2 regions of the Heyndrickxia sp. FSL W8-0423 genome follow, and region 1 is predicted to be linked to the other one. Evidence: a T-box and tRNA genes for the amino acid it is inferred to sense, from the RefSeq annotation. Region 1 holds a T-box; the other holds one or more tRNA genes.
The links. The T-box of region 1 lies ahead of ileS (isoleucine--tRNA ligase). A T-box ahead of a tRNA ligase gene usually reads a tRNA of that ligase, here a tRNA-Ile.

Region 1 (10,483 bases):
ATCTTTCATTTGACAAAATTCGTAATAAACATTGAAAACTTCTCTAATTTCACGCACAAAAAATGACACACTTTTAACGAGTATGTACGATACAATCAAACTACCACATCAAATGGGGGGATATAATTGGTTGTCTATATGGACGTTATATGGCTACTAAACTTACTTGTTGACTCGATGCTTCTGTGGTTGACAGCCATTATATTAAAACGTCGGATCTCTATATGGAGGATATTTATTGGAGGGTTTATTGGCTCATTACTCATTATTATGAGTCTTACACCATTTTCTTCTTATGCAGGTCATCCAATAGTGAAATTAGCATTTTCCATTTTAATAGTATACTCCACATTTGGGTTTAAACGTTTGAAGTATTTTTTTTCAAACCTCTTAACATTTTATTTTGTTACATTTTTGATTGGGGGATTGTTAATTGGAACCCATTATTTCATTCATTTTGACTTTCAATTGAAGAATTCGGTATTGCTTGCGAGTGTAAAAGGGTTTGGTGATCCTATTAGCTGGCTATTCGTCCTCTTTGGTTTGCCGATCGCATGGTACTTTTCAAAACAAAGAATTGAAGATTTTGAAATGGCGAATATTCAATATGATCAATTAGTTGACGTGAAAATAACAATAAACGGAATTTCTTTGCAATTAAAGGGGCTAATCGATAGTGGAAACCAATTATACGATCCGTTATCAAAACAGCCGGTAATGATTGTTTCGATACAGCATGCATTAGATCAGTTTCCGATAGAAATTAAGGAAATTACTGATCATTCAGATCGATTTCTTCAAGGAAAGACAACATTGCCTTCTGAATGGAGTGAAAAAATCCGCTTCATCCCAGCTAAAGTCGTCGGGAAAAGCAACCAATTATTATTAGCTTATAAACCAGACAATCTGATTATTGAGAAGGAATACGAAAGTTGGATCGTAAAGAAGGCGCTTATTTCTTTTACAAATCAACGTTTATCAAGTGATGACATGTTTCAATGTATTGTTCATCCAAAAATGTTAACTGGGATACCAATCCAATCCGCATCGTAACGAAAAGATTAAATAAGGTATTATTACTATACTCCTAACATCAATCATTTAGAAGGGGGACTAAACGTGAAAAATTTTCGAATAAAATTATCCTATTTTTGGTACAAAATTTTAATTAAACTGGGGATTAAAACAGATGAGATTTATTATATAGGCGGAAGTGAGGCGCTTCCTCCGCCGTTAACGAAAGAAGAAGAAGAAGTATTAATCGAGAAGCTTCCCAAAGGTGATATGGCAGCAAGATCGTTATTAATTGAGCGAAATTTACGATTAGTTGTCTATATTGCCCGAAAGTTTGAAAATACAGGCATAAATATTGAGGACCTGATCAGCATTGGAACAATTGGTCTTATCAAAGCGGTAAATACATTTAATCCTGAGAAAAAAATAAAACTGGCAACCTATGCATCCCGCTGTATTGAAAATGAAATATTAATGTATTTGCGCCGAAATAATAAAATTCGTTCGGAAGTATCTTTCGATGAACCGCTTAATATTGATTGGGACGGAAATGAATTATTACTATCCGATGTACTTGGAACAGAGGAGGATATTATCACGAAGGATCTTGAAGCAAATGTCGATAAAAAACTATTATTCAGTGCATTACATCAGTTAACACCTAGAGAGAAGCAAATAATGGAACTTCGCTTTGGCTTGCAAGGTGGAGAAGAGAAAACACAAAAGGACGTAGCTGATATGCTAGGGATTTCACAATCGTATATTTCACGACTTGAGAAAAGAATTATAAAAAGGTTAAAAAAGGAGTTTAATAAAATGGTTTAAAAAATTTTTTTTAAATAAAACCTTTTCGCATCAATAATTTTGCAAAGAAGAGGCCTTACTCAAATTTCTACCCATGCATAATTTTCCCACCCGCGGAGATACTTAATTTTGAACAGCAGCTCCTATGAGGAGGGAAATGACTTGAAGAGGAATAAAGTAGAAATTTGTGGGGTAGATACATCTAAACTTCCTGTGCTAAAAAACGAAGAGATGCGAGAATTATTGAAAAAAATGCATGAAGGTGATTTACATGCAAGAGAAAAACTTGTAAACGGCAATTTACGACTCGTATTAAGTGTAATCCAACGCTTTAATAATCGTGGTGAATATGTCGATGACCTCTTTCAGGTCGGTTGTATTGGACTTATGAAATCTATTGATAATTTTGATTTAAGTCAGAATGTAAGATTTTCAACTTATGCTGTACCGATGATTATAGGAGAAATAAGAAGATATTTGCGTGATAATAATCCAATTCGTGTCTCAAGGTCACTTCGTGATATAGCTTATAAAGCTCTCCAAGTACGTGAGAAACTAATGAGCAAAACTTCACGGGAACCTACAGCCGAAGAAATTGCTAAAGTATTGGAAGTACCCCATGAAGAAATTGTTTTTGCATTAGATGCCATCCAAGACCCTGTATCATTGTTTGAACCTATTTATAATGATGGAGGGGACCCTATTTATGTGATGGACCAACTTGGGGATGAAAAGAACCGCGATACACAATGGGTAGAAGAAATTGCTTTACAAGAGGGGTTGCGAAGATTAAATGATCGCGAAAAAATGATTATTCGTAAGCGTTTCTTTCAAGGAAAAACACAAATGGAAGTGGCGGAGGAAATTGGTATTTCCCAAGCGCAAGTATCTCGATTAGAAAAAGCGGCAATTAAACAAATGAATAAGAATATACAATAGGTGGACAAGTATCCTGGGAATTCACAGGATACTTGTCCATAATTTATTTCTATAACGAATCCAATAGTTTTCTTCTTAAAATGTCCTTCCAATGCATATACATGTATTATAATTTGTGCACTTGTTAATAAGCCATGACTTGATGGAGGGGTTATCAATGGTTCGTATTTCAGAATTTCAAGTAAAAGATGTAGTCAGTATATCGGACGGGCGGAAATTAGGAAACATCGGAGATATAGATATAAATTTGGATACCGGGAAAATTGATAGTATTATTGTAGGTGGGTCGGGAAAGGTTTTTGGCTTTTTCGGAAAAGATGAAGAATTTATTATACCTTGGAGCAATATTGTCAAAATCGGAGCGGATGTAATATTAGTTCGTTTCCGTGATCAAAACTATATGCAACAACAATTACAGGAACCTAAACAATAATAATATCTTTATTTATCAAGCTTATCTAATTGAAGGAGGGATAAGCTTCTTTTTTTTTAGTTTTTTAATTTAAGATGTAACTGAATTATAAAATGAACATAAGCTGAATTTATGATACACTATTAAAAAGAATCTTTCGGAAAATATAGGAGTAAATATATGTTTGAGCCATTTCAAAAAAAGGAAAAAGAATATTTTATTATAGAGAGCTGGAATCGACTAAATTCAAACTTAATTGCCGGATTTACAACGAAAAATGGCGGGAAGAGTAAAAATGAATTTCAAACGTTAAATTGTGGATTTCATGTTGGTGATGCATTAACTGATGTTCAGCAAAATCGTCAGTTATTATCTACAAAGCTTGATTTCGATATTAATAGCTGGGTTGGAGCGGAGCAAACGCACGGTTGTCGAATCGCGAAAGTAGGCGAATCTGAAGCAGGAAAAGGTGCTCTTGATTATGAAAGTAGTCTCCAAAATACAGATGGTCTTTATACTGAAGAAAAAAATACATTGCTAACACTGTGTTTTGCGGATTGTGTTCCTCTTTATTTTTTTGCTCCGGACTATAATATGATTGGTATTGCCCATGCAGGATGGAAAGGTACGGTTGATGGGATCGGTAAGAAAATGGTGGAAAAATGGACGAGTGAAGGAATAGCTGTACAACATATCCAAGCAGTCATTGGTCCTTCTATTTGCAAAGATTGTTATGTTGTTGATAACCGGGTAATTGCTAAAGTAAACAACTGGATGAAACCGAATATTGAAATGCCATATGAAGAAATAACTCCAGGGCAGTTTAAACTAGATTTAAAAAAATTGAATCAGTTTATCCTTGAATTATCGGGTATTCCCCCTGAAAATATTTATTTAACGAACTATTGTACAAGATGTGATCAAGATGAATTTTTTTCACATCGACGTGATTATGGAAAAACAGGAAGAATGTTAAGTTTTATTGGTTTGAAAGGAGCTTCTTCATGAAAGTGTCTGAAAATCTTTCAATTATTAAAGAAAATATTGATATCGCATGTAAAAAGTCTGGGAGAAATCCTGATGAAGTAACTATTATTGCAGTAACTAAATATGTAACGACTGAACGTGCGGAAGAAGCGGTAGAAACAGGTATTGTTAATTTAGGTGAAAATCGTGACACAGGTTTAATTGAAAAGTGGGATGCGCTTAAAGAACGTGCAATATGGCATTTTATTGGAACTCTCCAAACACGCAAAGTGAAAAATATTATTGATAAAGTAGCGTACATTCATTCTCTTGATCGACTGTCTTTAGCGGAAGAAATTAATAAAAGGGCTGAAAAGCAAATCTCCTGTTTCATTCAAGTAAATGTTTCTGGAGAAGATTCTAAACATGGTATTAATCCTGAAGATGTGATAAGTTTTATTCATAATTTAAAAAATTTAAATAAAATAAAAGTCGTTGGATTAATGACGATGGCACCTTTAACAGAGGATGAAGCAAGCATTCGTCGGTGCTTTCGTGGATTAAAAGAATTGCAAAATAAAGTCCAAGCCTTACAACTTGAGTATGCTCCATGTAATGAATTATCTATGGGAATGTCAAATGACTACACAATTGCTATTGAAGAAGGGGCGACTTTTGTAAGAATAGGTACATCATTAGTTGGATAAAATGGAGGTGTTCGTATGGGATTGAAAACGAAGTTGAAATCATTTTTTTTATTGGATGATGAATATGAATATACTGAAGACGAAAAGCTGGATAATGAAATGGAACCTGAGCAGTATCCAAAGACGCAACAACAAAAGCAAAATGTTGTCAGCTTACAAAGTGTTCAAAAATCTTCAAAAGTTATATTGGTTGAACCACGAGTTTATGCCGAGGCACAAGAAATTGCTGATCATTTAAAAAATAGACGGGCAGTAGTTGTGAATTTACAAAGGATTGATCGTGATCAAGCAAAACGAATTATCGATTTTTTAAGTGGAACTGTTTATGCTATTGGTGGAGATATTCAAAGAATTGGAACAGATATATTTTTGAGTACGCCAGATAATGTAGAAGTTTCGGGAAATATTACTGACTTAATTCAGCAAAATGATTTTGATTCGAGGTGGTCTTAAGTAGAATGGATATTTTGTTTGGAATTTTAATTAAAGCTATTGAGATTTATACATACATAATTATTATTTATATATTTATGTCATGGTTTAATGCGCAACAATCTTCAATTGGTCAAATGTTCGCACGCATATGTGAACCGTATTTAGAACAATTTCGTCGCATTATTCCACCATTTGGAATGATTGATTTTTCACCAATTATCGCTATTATTGTGTTAAATCTTGCTGGAAGAGGGGTAAGGGCACTATATTTTTGGATTATTTAGGTAGTGCCTACGAACCTTTATCTATTTTTGACTATTAACGTTTTAGGGGATTTTATGGATAATATTTATCAACATTTTAGACCGGAAGAGAAAGAATTTATTGATCAAGTTGTCAATTGGAAACAATATGTTGAAGACTGTTATGCACCAAAGCTAACCGATTTTTTAGATCCGAGACAAATTCATATTGTTCAATCGATTATTGGTATAGGACAACAGGTGAGGGTACATGTATTCGGAGGCCATGAGTTTTGTGAAAGAAAAAGGGTTCTACTCTATCCCGATTATTATACTCCCGCCGACGAAGACTTCCAAATTGCTTTATTTGAAATAAAATATCCTAGTAAATTTGTTACGATTACACACCGTCAAGTACTTGGCACCCTTATGTCTTTAGGAGTTAAAAGGGAAAAATTCGGGGACATCCTTATCGGTGGTCATCGGATCCAATTTTTCATTGTTAAAGAATTAAAAGATTATATAAAACTAGAATTTTGCCAGGTCGGGAAAATTTCGATCGAATTATTGGAAATGAATATGAATGAAATGATTTCAATAGGTGAAACATGGCATGAACAACAAACAACTGTTAGCTCTTTAAGATTAGATGCTGTTATATCATCAATTTATAACATTTCCAGACAGAAAGCCCAAACACTTATTCAACATGGACAAGTAAAAGTAAATTGGAGGATGACTGAGCAAACTTCGTTTATTTGTGATGAAGGTGATATGATCTCGGCAAGAGGTTATGGTAGAAGCAAAATTATTGTCATTGATGGCCAAACAAGAAAAGAAAAATGGCGAATACTGGTGGGCGTAATGAAATAATTTGATAAATTTGCAGGAAAATCCCCACAAACTGTCGAAAAAAAGTATAATAAGTTAAAAGCGGAAGTGCCTCTGTCAGCCCCGACAAGCAAATGTTCTAAACCAAAGGAAGTCCGCAATTTGTCTTCATTTGGTTTAGGTTATTTGACCTCGAGGGGCTAGGCACTGAAGCTGGATAAGAGAAAAGCGGAAGATTAAAACTTACTGGAGGTGGCAAGATGCCTTTAACACCATTGGATATACATAATAAGGAATTTAGTAAAGGCTTTCGCGGGTATGACGAAGATGAAGTGAACGAATTCCTTGATCAAGTCATCAAAGACTACGAGCTGATTATACGTGAAAAGAAAGAACTAGAAGAAAAGCTTTCTTCGCTAAATGAACGTCTAGGACATTTTACGAATATTGAAGAAACATTAAATAAATCTATCGTCGTTGCCCAGGAAGCAGCGGAGGAAGTCCGCGGTAATGCACAAAAAGAAGCAAAGCTGATTATTAGAGAATCTGAAAAAAATGCGGATCGTATAGTGAATGAAGCATTATCAAAAGCTCGGAAAATTGCCTTAGAAATTGAAGAGCTTAAAAAGCAATCAAAAGTATTTCGAACTCGTTTCAAAATGCTCATAGAAGCTCAATTAGATTTACTTAAGAATGATGATTGGGATAATTTAATGGAATTTGATATCGATGCTACAGAATTAAATATTGAAGAAGAAATTAAATAATCTTGAATCTTGACGAAATGAAATTGTATCACATATAATTTATATCAAATATATACACAAACGATGACAGGGACAGTACAATTGTTCAACGTCTTATTATAATAAGCGAACCAAGGATAGTGGAAGCTTGGTATAAGCGAATAATTGGAAAATCACCCTAGAGTTCTTGTATTGAACATCAAGTTGGTAAGTAGATACAAGCGATTCATTCACGATACGAATGTGTAAGTGGATATCCATTAATGATATCTATTAGGGTGGTACCGCGGGAAAGTCTTCTCGTCCCTTCCAGGGATGAGAAGGCTTTTTCTATTTATTTGTATGGCACCTTAGTTAATTGTCAATAAATAGAGGAAATCATTAAACTTGTAACGGAGTCAAATAATTAGGAGGAAAAGACATGGATTATAAAGATACGCTATTAATGCCAAAAACAGAATTTCCGATGCGTGGAAATCTCCCAAAAAGAGAACCAGAAATCCAAGCAAAATGGGAAGAAATGAATATTTATCAAAAAGTTCAAGACAAAACTAAAGGCAGACCGCTTTTTGTTCTTCACGATGGACCACCATATGCCAATGGAGATCTTCATATGGGTCATGCATTAAATAAAACATTAAAAGACTTTATCGTCCGCTACAAATCAATGACCGGCTATCAAGCTCCATATGTTCCTGGCTGGGACACACATGGTCTTCCAATTGAACAGGCGTTAACGAATAAAGGTGTAAAAAGAAAAGAAATGACAATCGCAGAATTCCGGCAATTATGTGCTGAATATGCATATCAGCAAGTAGATAATCAACGGACAGCATTTAAACGTTTAGGTGTTCGTGGTGATTGGGAAAATCCATATTTAACATTAAAACCTGAATATGAGGCACAACAAATTAAAGTTTTCGGAGAAATGGCGAAGAAAGGCTATATTTATAAAGGACTGAAACCAGTTTACTGGTCTCCGTCAAGCGAATCGGCTTTAGCGGAAGCGGAAATAGAATACCAAGATAAACGTTCAGCTTCTATTTATGTAGCATTTGAAGTAAAAGATGGAAAAGGTGTATTAGATAATGAAACAAAAATTATCATTTGGACAACAACACCTTGGACAATTCCCGCTAACCTTGGAATTACCGTTCATCCGGAACTAAAATATGTAGTTGTAAATGTAGCAAATGAAAAATATTTAGTTGCTGAAGCGCTTCTTGAAGAAGTATCCGAAGTTTTAGAATGGAATTCACCACAAATTGTTAAAACGGTTCTCGGTAAAGAATTAGAATATATTTTAGCGAAACATCCATTCTATGATCGTGATTCATTAGTTATGTTAGGCGAACATGTTACGACAGATTCCGGTACGGGTTGTGTTCATACTGCGCCCGGACATGGGGAAGATGACTTTCTTGTAGGGAAAAAATATGGTTTGGACGTTTTATGTCCTGTTGATGATAAAGGTGTCATGACGGCAGAGGCACCTGGATTTGAAGGGCTATTTTACGATAAAGCAAATAAACCAATCTCCGAAAAGTTAGAAGAAGTCGGTGCGCTATTAAAATTAAGCTTTATTACCCATTCTTATCCACATGACTGGAGAACGAAAAAACCGGTAATTTTCCGGGCAACGGCACAATGGTTTGCTTCAATTGATAAATTCCGTCCTGCATTATTGGAAGCTATCAAAGAAGTAAAATGGGTTCCATCATGGGGAGAAACCCGACTGTTTAATATGGTTCGTGATCGTGGTGATTGGTGTATTTCTAGACAGCGTGCATGGGGTGTACCAATTCCTGTATTCTATGCGGAAAATGGTGAACCAATTATTACAGACGAAACAATTGAACATGTTTCAGAACTTTTCCGTGAACATGGTTCAAATGTTTGGTTTGAAAAAGAAGTAAATGAATTATTACCTGATGGCTTCACTCACCCGGGAAGTCCAAATGGTAAATTTACGAAAGAAAATGACATTATGGATGTATGGTTTGATTCGGGATCTTCTCATCAGGCAGTATTATATGAGCGTGATGACTTACAACGCCCTGCAGATTTATATTTAGAAGGTTCCGACCAATATCGTGGCTGGTTCAACTCTTCATTAACAACTGCTGTAGCTGTGACGGGGAAAGCACCGTATAAAGGGGTGTTAAGCCACGGGTTCGCACTTGATGGTGAAGGACGTAAAATGAGTAAGTCTTTAGGAAATGTAATTTTACCAGGAAAAGTAATCAATCAATTAGGGGCAGATATTATCCGTTTATGGGTTGCTTCTGTTGATTATCAGGCGGATGTTCGTGTCTCTGATGCCATTTTGAAACAAGTATCAGAAGTTTATCGCAAAATTCGTAACACATTCCGTTTCTTATTAGGGAATTTATCCGATTTTGATCCTTCTTCAGATAAAATTGCTTACGAAGATTTACGTGAAGTTGATCAATATATGCTAGTGAAATTGAATGATTTAATTAAACATGCACATGATGCATACGAAAACTATGAATTTTCAAGTATTTATCATGCGGTCAATAACTTCTGTACATTAGATTTAAGTTCATTCTATTTAGATTTTGCAAAAGATGTTTTATATATCGAAGCAAAAGACAATTTTGAACGACGTGCAATGCAAACTGTATTATATGATTGTTTAACAGCGTTAACGAAACTCTTATCACCAATCTTGCCTCACACAGCTGATGAAGTATGGGCATATATTCCTGGTACGGCAGAAGAAAGCGTCCAATTAACAGATATGCCGGAATTCAGTGACTTACCAAATGCAAATGAGCTGAAAAGCAAATGGGGAGAATTTTTAAAACTTCGTAATGACGTTTTAAAAGCTTTAGAAGAGGCACGTAATGAAAAAGTAATTGGAAAATCATTAACTGCAAAAATTACTTTATTTGTAAATGAAAAAACAAAACAATTATTAGATTCCATTTCAGAAAACATGAACCAATTATTTATTGTTTCTGGATTTGAAATTGCCGGTTCTGTTGAAGATGCGCCAGAACAAGCACTGAAGCTTGAACATGCCGCTATTTTGGTTGAAAAAGCGGATGGTGAAACTTGCGAGCGCTGCTGGGTTGTTACCCCTGATGTTGGGAAAGTTGAAGAACATCCAACATTGTGTCCTAGATGTGCTGCTGTTGTTAAAGAATCTTATTATAACGCATAAAGATAAAACCCTCGGAGGTAATTCTTCGAGGGTTTTCTATTTTCTGTAACTTTATGAAAGAGTTACTCGATAAATAATTAAAAAATAAGGGTAAGCTAACATCAACCTATGAAGGAGGGAATATCAATGTACCTTAATGATGAACATCAACATTTATTTCATTTACTTCATGATCTAAAAGTAGAATTAAATTCTTA
Region 2 (10,483 bases), 1.6 Mb from region 1:
ACGGGAGGCAGCAGTAGGGAATCTTCCGCAATGGACGAAAGTCTGACGGAGCAACGCCGCGTGAGTGATGAAGGTTTTCGGATCGTAAAACTCTGTTGTTAGGGAAGAACAAGTATCGTTCGAATAGGGCGGTACCTTGACGGTACCTAACCAGAAAGCCACGGCTAACTACGTGCCAGCAGCCGCGGTAATACGTAGGTGGCAAGCGTTGTCCGGAATTATTGGGCGTAAAGCGCGCGCAGGCGGTTTCTTAAGTCTGATGTGAAAGCCCACGGCTCAACCGTGGAGGGTCATTGGAAACTGGGAGACTTGAGTGCAGAAGAGAAGAGCGGAATTCCACGTGTAGCGGTGAAATGCGTAGAGATGTGGAGGAACACCAGTGGCGAAGGCGGCTCTTTGGTCTGTAACTGACGCTGAGGCGCGAAAGCGTGGGGAGCGAACAGGATTAGATACCCTGGTAGTCCACGCCGTAAACGATGAGTGCTAAGTGTTAGAGGGTTTCCGCCCTTTAGTGCTGCAGCTAACGCATTAAGCACTCCGCCTGGGGAGTACGGCCGCAAGGCTGAAACTCAAAGGAATTGACGGGGGCCCGCACAAGCGGTGGAGCATGTGGTTTAATTCGAAGCAACGCGAAGAACCTTACCAGGTCTTGACATCCTCTTGCCCTCCCTAGAGATAGGGATTTCCCTTCGGGGACAAGAGTGACAGGTGGTGCATGGTTGTCGTCAGCTCGTGTCGTGAGATGTTGGGTTAAGTCCCGCAACGAGCGCAACCCTTGACCTTAGTTGCCAGCATTCAGTTGGGCACTCTAAGGTGACTGCCGGTGACAAACCGGAGGAAGGTGGGGATGACGTCAAATCATCATGCCCCTTATGACCTGGGCTACACACGTGCTACAATGGATGGTACAAAGGGTTGCTAGACCGCGAGGTTACGCCAATCCCATAAAACCATTCTCAGTTCGGATTGTAGGCTGCAACTCGCCTACATGAAGCCGGAATCGCTAGTAATCGCGGATCAGCATGCCGCGGTGAATACGTTCCCGGGCCTTGTACACACCGCCCGTCACACCACGAGAGTTTGTAACACCCGAAGTCGGTGAGGTAACCTTTTGGAGCCAGCCGCCGAAGGTGGGACAGATGATTGGGGTGAAGTCGTAACAAGGTAGCCGTATCGGAAGGTGCGGCTGGATCACCTCCTTTCTAAGGAATATGGAAGACCACTAACGTGGTTACAAAAAAGACGTTTTCCGTTTTGTTCAGTTTTGAAGGATGAATTCTTCAAAAAAATATGCAATAGATAAAAACAACGACAAGGAGTTCTTCTTCCATATCGATGTTTTTTATTTCCGAAAATGTGGGCCTATAGCTCAGCTGGTTAGAGCGCACGCCTGATAAGCGTGAGGTCGATGGTTCGAGTCCATTTAGGCCCACCATATAACATATTCGGGGCCTTAGCTCAGCTGGGAGAGCGCCTGCTTTGCACGCAGGAGGTCAGCGGTTCGATCCCGCTAGGCTCCACCAAAAGATAAAGTCAATAAAGATATTATTTTTAGATAATTTCTAAATTGCACTTTGGGTAAAATTGCTCCTGCGGCAATGCTTATTCGAGGAAGATTAGGTTCACCTCGGAGCAAGGCAGCACGAAGCAAATGCTACGATGATTAATCATGATGTGATTGAAATCAGTAGCCTTGTTCCTTGAAAACTAGATATCATGAGAAATAACCAAGTAATAACCGAGAATCGCCACTTTATGGATGAATCCATTTAAGTAGTTTTAAAAATAAACCTTATTTTAGGTTAAGTTAGTAAGGGCGCACGGTGAATGCCTTGGCACTAGGAGCCGATGAAGGACGGGACTAACACCGATATGCTTCGGGGAGCTGTAAGCAAGCTTTGATCCGGAGATTTCCGAATGGGGGAACCCACTGCCCGTAATGGGGTAGTATCCTTACTTGAATACATAGAGTATGGAAGGCAGACCCGGGGAACTGAAACATCTAAGTACCCGGAGGAAGAGAAAGCAAACGCGATTTCCTGAGTAGCGGCGAGCGAAACGGAAGAAGCCCAAACCAAGAGGCTTGCCTCTTGGGGTTGTAGGACACTCTATACGGAGTTACAAAGGAACGGAGTAAATGAAGAGGTCTGGAAAGGCCCGTCAAAGAAGGTAACAACCCTGTAGTTGAAACTTCGTTCCCTCCAGAGTGGATCCTGAGTACGGCGGGACACGTGAAATCCCGTCGGAAGCAGGGAGGACCATCTCCCAAGGCTAAATACTCCCTAGTGACCGATAGTGAACCAGTACCGTGAGGGAAAGGTGAAAAGCACCCCGGGAGGGGAGTGAAAGAGAACCTGAAACCGTGTGCCTACAAGTAGTTAGAGCTCTGTGCGTCTTTCCTTCGGAAAGACGCCGAGTGATAGCGTGCCTTTTGTAGAATGAACCGGCGAGTTACGATTTCAAGCGAGGTTAAGCTGAAGAGGCGGAGCCGCAGCGAAAGCGAGTCTTAATAGGGCGAATGAGTTTGAGGTCGTAGACCCGAAACCAGGTGATCTACCCATGTCCAGGGTGAAGGTAAGGTAACACTTACTGGAGGCCCGAACCCACGCACGTTGAAAAGTGCGGGGATGAGGTGTGGGTAGCGGAGAAATTCCAATCGAACTTGGAGATAGCTGGTTCTCTCCGAAATAGCTTTAGGGCTAGCCTTAAGGTAAGAGTCTTGGAGGTAGAGCACTGTTTGGACTAGGGGCCCTCATCGGGTTACCGAATTCAGACAAACTCCGAATGCCAATGACTTATCCTTAGGAGTCAGACTGCGAGTGATAAGATCCGTAGTCAAAAGGGAAACAGCCCAGACCACCAGCTAAGGTCCCAAAGTATACGTTAAGTGGAAAAGGATGTGGAGTTGCTTAGACAACCAGGATGTTGGCTTAGAAGCAGCCACCATTTAAAGAGTGCGTAATAGCTCACTGGTCGAGTGACTCTGCGCCGAAAATGTACCGGGGCTAAACGTATCACCGAAGCTGTGGATGGACACCGTTGGTGTCCGTGGTAGGAGAGCGTTCTAAGGGCTGAGAAGCTAGACCGTAAGGACTGGTGGAGCGCTTAGAAGTGAGAATGCCGGTATGAGTAGCGAAAGAAGGGTGAGAATCCCTTCCACCGAATGCCTAAGGTTTCCTGAGGAAGGCTCGTCCGCTCAGGGTTAGTCGGGACCTAAGCCGAGGCCGAAAGGCGTAGGCGATGGACAACAGGTTGATATTCCTGTACCACCTCTTCACCGTTTGAACGATGGGGGGACGCAGGAGGATAGGGTAAGCGCGCTGCTGGAATAGCGCGTCCAAGCAGTTAGAGGGGTGACGAGGCAAATCCCGTCACCATGTACCTTGAGCTGTGATGGCGAGGGAAATATAGTACCGAAGTTCCTGATTCCACACTGCCTAGAAAATCCTCTAGTGAGGTGAAAGGTGCCCGTACCGCAAACCGACACAGGTAGGCGAGGAGAGAATCCTAAGGTGAGCGAGAGAACTCTCGTTAAGGAACTCGGCAAAATGACCCCGTAACTTCGGGAGAAGGGGTGCTCTGTTAGGGTGCAAGCCCGAGAGAGCCGCAGTGAATAGGCCCAGGCGACTGTTTAGCAAAAACACAGGTCTCTGCGAAGCCGTAAGGCGAAGTATAGGGGCTGACGCCTGCCCGGTGCTGGAAGGTTAAGAGGAGAGGTTAGCGTAAGCGAAGCTTTGAATTGAAGCCCCAGTAAACGGCGGCCGTAACTATAACGGTCCTAAGGTAGCGAAATTCCTTGTCAGGTAAGTTCTGACCCGCACGAAAGGCGCAACGATCTGGGCACTGTCTCAACGAGAGACTCGGTGAAATTATAGTACCTGTGAAGATGCAGGTTACCCGCGACAGGACGGAAAGACCCCGTGGAGCTTTACTGCAGCCTGATATTGAATTTTGGTACAGCTTGTACAGGATAGGTAGGAGCCTTTGAAGCCGGAGCGCCAGCTTCGGTGGAGGCGTCGGTGGGATACTACCCTGGCTGTATTGAAATTCTAACCCGCACCCCTGAATCGGGGTGGGAGACAGTGTCAGGCAGGCAGTTTGACTGGGGCGGTCGCCTCCTAAAAGGTAACGGAGGCGCCCAAAGGTTCCCTCAGAATGGTTGGAAATCATTCGCAGAGTGTAAAGGCACAAGGGAGCTTGACTGCGAGACCTACAAGTCGAGCAGGGACGAAAGTCGGGCTTAGTGATCCGGTGGTTCCGCATGGAAGGGCCATCGCTCAACGGATAAAAGCTACCCCGGGGATAACAGGCTTATCTCCCCCAAGAGTCCACATCGACGGGGAGGTTTGGCACCTCGATGTCGGCTCATCGCATCCTGGGGCTGTAGTCGGTCCCAAGGGTTGGGCTGTTCGCCCATTAAAGCGGTACGCGAGCTGGGTTCAGAACGTCGTGAGACAGTTCGGTCCCTATCCGTCGTGGGCGTAGGAAATTTGAGAGGAGCTGTCCTTAGTACGAGAGGACCGGGATGGACGCACCGCTGGTGTACCAGTTGTCTTGCCAAAGGCATCGCTGGGTAGCTATGTGCGGAAGGGATAAGTGCTGAAAGCATCTAAGCATGAAGCCCCCCTCAAGATGAGATTTCCCTTAGTTTATCTAAATAAGACCCCTGAAAGATGATCAGGTTGATAGGTTCGAGGTGGAAGTGTGGCGACACATGGAGCTGACGAATACTAATCGGTCGAAGACTTAACCAACAATAGATTCAAGGTTATTACGAAGTATTTCTCATCTATCTAGTTTTGAGGGAACAAACCCTTAAATAAATAGTCTGGTAATTATGGCGAGAAGGTCACACCCGTTCCCATCCCGAACACGGAAGTTAAGCTTCTCAGCGCCGATGGTAGTTGGGGGCTCTCCCCCTGCAAGAGTAGGACGTTGCCAGGCAAATGAAAAACACAGAGTGTATGCTCTGTGTTTTTTTGTCTATATTCATATAACGAATATTATCGTTGTTCTCTTAAATATTGATAAACTAAATAGGGCGTTTTTTGAGCAGTTATAGATAAAAAGGATTTTATTAATGAATAGTCATTGGTCGGTGTTGTTTTTAAAAGCTCACACCACCATTCCGTTTCATATCTGGCAATCATACTTAAGTTATATAGCAATAAATAATGCACCAATAGGTCCGGATAATTAATATATTTCGATTGCTTGAAAGGCAAGCAATATTCCTGTTTAAATAAATGAAATCGAAAGGGAAGTAACGGACGAGAATTATTATTTGTTTGTATCATAATATTTTCCCCCTCTGTATAGACCGTTTGTATTTCGATACAACTTTTTTGCTCAATAAATCGAGCAAAACTGTCTAACGTAAAGTGATACTTGTCCAATATAGAAATTGGTATTTTATAGGTCTGATCAAGTTTATGTACTACAAAAATATTTTGTTGCTGGTTAAATAAAAAATAATCGTCTAGTTCCGGAATTTGCTCTAATAAGTTCTTCATTATGATTTTTTCCCCATCCAGTCGTTCCACGTGAAACATTTGCTTAGCAAAGTGAGTACACAATCCTAGTTTTTGAATCTTTATTTCATCATTAATAAATTGATACTGTTGCTTCTTCCTCTTTCTCGAAGAAACCCCATGGGCCAATACGGAGGTTGTTGCGGGATAATTTGGATCTACAGTAAGTAGACAAGCCTTTATTAAGTGTATAAGGCCATAAAAAAGTAATACTGGTTTAATAGCCATTGGAGCTATTGAGGATTGATTATAGTAAATCTCCCCATGTTGCAAATAATATATAAAAGGGTAACAATTTTCATAGCTCTTTATTTCAGCTTTATCATAAAGAGAATCCTTGTAACAGTGATGCAGAAACTTTTGGGCGTTTTCCGCGGAGTGAAAATATGTTAGATTTTGCCAAATATCTTGCAAAATAATCACCTCCGAATTATTAGAAAAGTTGGACATATCGTGATTTCCTTGACAGTAGTTTAACCAATTGATAACCTACTAATAATATTTTTGGAGCAGGAGGAATAGAAATGTGGGAAACTAAATTTGCTAAAGAAGGTTTAACGTTTGATGACGTGTTACTAGTTCCAGCTAAATCTGAAGTATTACCAAAGGATGTTAATCTACAAGTAGAACTAACTAAATCTTTGAAGTTAAATATTCCAATTATCAGTGCTGGAATGGATACTGTTACTGAAGCTGAAATGGCTATTTCAATGGCAAGACAGGGTGGATTAGGAATTATCCATAAAAATATGAGCATTGAACAACAAGCTGAGCAAGTTGATAAAGTTAAACGTTCTGAAAGTGGAGTCATTACAGATCCCTTTTTTCTAACCCCTGATCATCAGGTTTTCAGTGCAGAACATTTGATGGGGAAATATCGAATTTCAGGTGTTCCGATTGTAAATAACGAAGAGGAACTAAAATTAGTAGGAATTCTTACAAATCGCGATTTGCGTTTTATTGAGGACTTTTCCATACAAATCTCTGATGTGATGACTAAAGAGAATTTAGTTACTGCTCCAGTAGGGACAACATTAAGCGAAGCGGAGAAAATCCTTCAAAAACATAAGATAGAAAAACTTCCTTTAGTAGACGAAAATGGTGTGCTTAAAGGTTTAATTACAATTAAAGATATTGAAAAGGTAATTGAATTTCCAAATTCGGCAAAAGATAATGTAGGCAGACTTCTCGTTGGTGCTGCTGTAGGTGTTACAAAAGATACGATGAAACGTGTGGAAGCACTTGTAAAAGCGAATGTAGATGTGATTGTGATTGACACAGCACACGGCCATTCTAAAGGCGTTACTGATACAGTTCGTGAAATTAGAGATGCATATCCTAATTTAAATATTATAGCAGGGAATGTGGCAACTGCAGATGCTACAAGGGAACTAATTCTTGCAGGGGCTGATATTGTAAAAGTTGGTATCGGACCTGGTTCTATTTGTACAACGAGAGTAGTTGCCGGTGTAGGTGTACCGCAAATTACAGCTATATACGATTGTGCAACAGAAGCAAGAAAACATGGAAAGGCAATTATTGCTGATGGAGGAATAAAATATTCCGGAGATATCGTTAAAGCTTTGGCTGCGGGCGGACATGTTGTTATGTTAGGAAGTTTACTTGCAGGAACATCTGAAAGTCCCGGAGAAACGGAGATATTCCAAGGCCGTCGTTTTAAAGTATACCGTGGAATGGGATCAGTTTCTGCGATGGAACAGGGTTCTAAAGACCGTTATTTTCAGGAAGATGCGAAAAAATTTGTTCCCGAAGGCATTGAAGGTCGACTTCCATATAAAGGTCCACTTTCAGATGTAATTTTCCAATTACTAGGAGGAATTCGTTCTGGGATGGGATATTGTGGAACAAAAGATTTGCAGGCATTGCGTGATGAAGCTCAATTTATCAAGATGACAGGAGCCGGCCTTCGAGAAAGTCATCCACATGACATCCAAATAACAAAGGAAGCACCAAATTATTCCTTATCATAAGCATTGGTGAACCTATATATACCAAAATGGCAGGAACATATACCTAAAGTATAGTTCCTGCCACTTTTTGTTACTAAGAGCATACTTAACATAGCTACTATTATACAAAAATTTATGATAAAATAACGAAAGTGTATTAAAAATTGATGGAGGGCATGTTAGTGAAGAATAAGAGATTGAAAAAAGTAATAGCCTTTATAATGGCTTTTTCATTGATATTTGGTATTATACAATTGCCAAAAACAGCTTTAGCTGCCGAAGATGTATTAGATATACACGCGGATGGAGCAATTTTAGTAGAAGCTAGTACAGGAAAAGTATTATATGCAAAAAATGCAGATACAGCACTAGGTATCGCCTCAATGTCTAAAATGATGACCGAATATATCCTTTTGGATTCAATTAAAAAAGGAAAAGTGAAATGGGATCAAGAATATTCTCCAAGTGACTATGTTCAAAAAATCTCACATGATACGAATCTATCAAATGTACCATTAAGAAAAGATATGAAATATAAAATTAAGGACCTTTATCAAGCAATGGCAATGTACTCCGCTAATGCTGCTACAATTGCAATTGCGGAAACGATTGCTGGATCTGAAACTAACTTTGTTAAACTTATGAATGAAAAGGCGAAGGAATTAGGTCTTAAAGATTATAAGTTTGTTAATAGTACTGGACTTAATAATAAAGATTTAAAAGGAATGCAACCAAAAGGATCAGGTCCAACAGATGAAAACATTATGTCTGCTAGAGCAACCGCAAAATTAGCATCCCATTTAATTAATGATTTTCCAGAGGTATTAAAAACGTCTAGTATTCCAAAAGCAAAATTCCATGCAGGCCCAGACGAAGATATTAATATGGAAAATTGGAACTGGATGCTTCCTACACTAGTATATGGAACAAAGGATAGTGGTGTAGATGGTCTAAAAACTGGAACGACTAAATTTGCAGGATATTGTTTTACAGGTACTGCTCAAAAAAATGGCATGCGTGTAATTACAGTTGTACAAAATGCGACGAATGGAAAAGGTAAGGGCGGCTATAAGGCAAGATTCGACGAGACGAAAAAGATGATGGATTATGCCTTTGCGAATTTTTCTGTTAAAGAAATTTTTCCAAAGGGATATAAAGTTAAAAAACATGAATCAATTCCTGTAGTAAAAGGGAAGGAAAAGAAAGTTAACATTCAAACACAAAATCCATTAGAAGTTGTTATAAAAAATGGTGAAGAAAAGCTTTATAAGCCTTCTTTTAATATTGATAAGGACAAGCTTAATAAATCGGGTGAACTAACCGCCCCTGTTAAAAAAGGTGAAAAGGTTGGAACATTGACTGCAGAATATAGTGGCAAAAATGATTTCGGTTATTTGGATGGACATAAATATGCTACTGTAAATGTTGTTACGGCTGATAAAGTTGAGAAGGCAAATTGGTTTGTACTAATGATGCGTGGGGTCGGCGGTTTTTTTTCTGATGTTTGGAGTGGGATTACTTCCACGGTAAAAGGCTGGTTTTAAGAATTAAATAAAATTTATTGGGGACACCTGTCTTGACACGGTGTCCTTTTTGCTGTTTATTTAAAATAGGCTTTAAAGAATTAAAATGTTTTGTATTTTACAACTATGGTAAGGGGCTGAGGATTGTGGAATTTGGTACAGATCGAGTTAAACGTGGAATGGCTGAGATGCAAAAAGGCGGCGTAATTATGGATGTAATTAACGCTGAACAGGCAAAAATTGCTGAACAAGCTGGTGCGGTTGCAGTTATGGCACTTGAAAGAGTTCCTGCTGATATACGTAAAGCTGGAGGAGTAGCAAGAATGGCTGACCCTCGCATTGTTGAAGAAGTAATGAATGCTGTTAGTATACCAGTTATGGCGAAGGCTAGAATTGGTCATATAGTTGAAGCGCGTGTTCTTGAATCGATGGGTGTAGATTATATTGATGAGAGTGAAGTTTTAACTCCAGCCGACGAAGAATATCATTTAAACAAAAAAGATTTCACTGTTCCATTTGTTTGTGGTTGTAGAGATTTAGGGGAAGCGGCACGTCGTATTGGAGAAGGAACTTCTATGCTTCGGACAAAAGGAGAACCAGGAACAGGAAATATTGTTGAAGCTGTTCGTCATATTCGAAAGGTGAATGCCCAGGTTCGTAAAGTAGTAGGCATGAATGAGGATGAGCTTATGACTGAAGCTAAATTATTAGGTGCTCCATACGAAGTATTACTTGAAATTAAAAAACTTGGGAAATTACCTGTCGTAAATTTTGCTGCAGGTGGGGTAGCAACTCCTGCTGATGCAGCATTAATGATGCAATTAGGTGCAGACGGTGTATTTGTTGGATCAGGTATTTTCAAATCAGATAACCCTGAAAAATTTGCTAAGGCAATTGTTGAGGCAACGACACATTATCAGGATTATGAACTAATTGCTAATCTTTCAAAAGATCTTGGAACTGCTATGAAAGGTATAGAAATTTCAACATTAACACCGGAAACACGTATGCAAGATAGAGGTTGGTAAGGAGTTTTGGGAATGATTAAAGTTGGAGTATTAGGCCTACAAGGTGCTGTTAGAGAGCATGTTCAGGCTATTCTAAACTGTGGCGAAGAAGCTGTCGTAATAAAAAAAAGGGAACAATTAGATGAGATAGATGGGTTAATTCTTCCGGGTGGAGAAAGCACGACAATGCGCCGTTTACTTGATAAGTATGACTTTATGGACAAGCTGTGTGAATTTGGCCAACAAAACAAGCCAATTTTCGGGACTTGTGCGGGACTAATATTGTTAGCAAGGGAAATTAAAGGCTATGATCAACCTCATCTGGGTCTTATGGATGTTATCGTTGAAAGAAATTCATTTGGCAGGCAGGTTGATAGTTTTGAGGCGGATCTTGCTATTGCGGGTGTGACAGATCATTTCAATGCTGTGTTTATTCGTGCTCCGCACATCTT

Region 2: it has a tRNA-Ile gene. The T-box ahead of ileS (isoleucine--tRNA ligase) is inferred to sense a tRNA for this amino acid. The anticodon was not compared.

Annotation. Positions count from the first base shown of each region.
Region 1 covers NZ_JBBPBE010000001.1:2,495,038-2,505,520, forward strand. Annotated here, with positions in the region: gene spoIIGA (sigma-E processing peptidase SpoIIGA) at 127-1,053, shown strand; gene sigE (RNA polymerase sporulation sigma factor SigE) at 1,120-1,839, shown strand; gene sigG (RNA polymerase sporulation sigma factor SigG) at 1,981-2,757, shown strand; gene MKY81_RS12700 (YlmC/YmxH family sporulation protein) at 2,915-3,190, shown strand; gene pgeF (peptidoglycan editing factor PgeF) at 3,350-4,177, shown strand; gene MKY81_RS12710 (YggS family pyridoxal phosphate-dependent enzyme) at 4,174-4,842, shown strand; gene MKY81_RS12715 (cell division protein SepF) at 4,858-5,295, shown strand; gene MKY81_RS12720 (YggT family protein) at 5,301-5,561, shown strand; gene MKY81_RS12725 (YlmH family RNA-binding protein) at 5,616-6,392, shown strand; gene MKY81_RS12730 (DivIVA domain-containing protein) at 6,611-7,117, shown strand; T-box leader at 7,172-7,407, shown strand; gene ileS (isoleucine--tRNA ligase) at 7,518-10,286, shown strand; gene MKY81_RS12740 (TraR/DksA family transcriptional regulator) at 10,413-10,483, shown strand, end outside.
Region 2 covers NZ_JBBPBE010000001.1:905,104-915,586, reverse strand. Annotated here, with positions in the region: rRNA gene MKY81_RS04665 (16S ribosomal RNA) at 1-1,202, shown strand, start outside; tRNA gene MKY81_RS04660 (tRNA-Ile) at 1,359-1,435, shown strand; tRNA gene MKY81_RS04655 (tRNA-Ala) at 1,448-1,523, shown strand; rRNA gene MKY81_RS04650 (23S ribosomal RNA) at 1,801-4,754, shown strand; rRNA gene rrf (5S ribosomal RNA) at 4,828-4,944, shown strand; gene MKY81_RS04640 (YaaC family protein) at 5,004-5,981, opposite strand; gene guaB (IMP dehydrogenase) at 6,056-7,522, shown strand; gene MKY81_RS04630 (serine hydrolase) at 7,678-9,045, shown strand; gene pdxS (pyridoxal 5'-phosphate synthase lyase subunit PdxS) at 9,171-10,052, shown strand; gene pdxT (pyridoxal 5'-phosphate synthase glutaminase subunit PdxT) at 10,065-10,483, shown strand, end outside.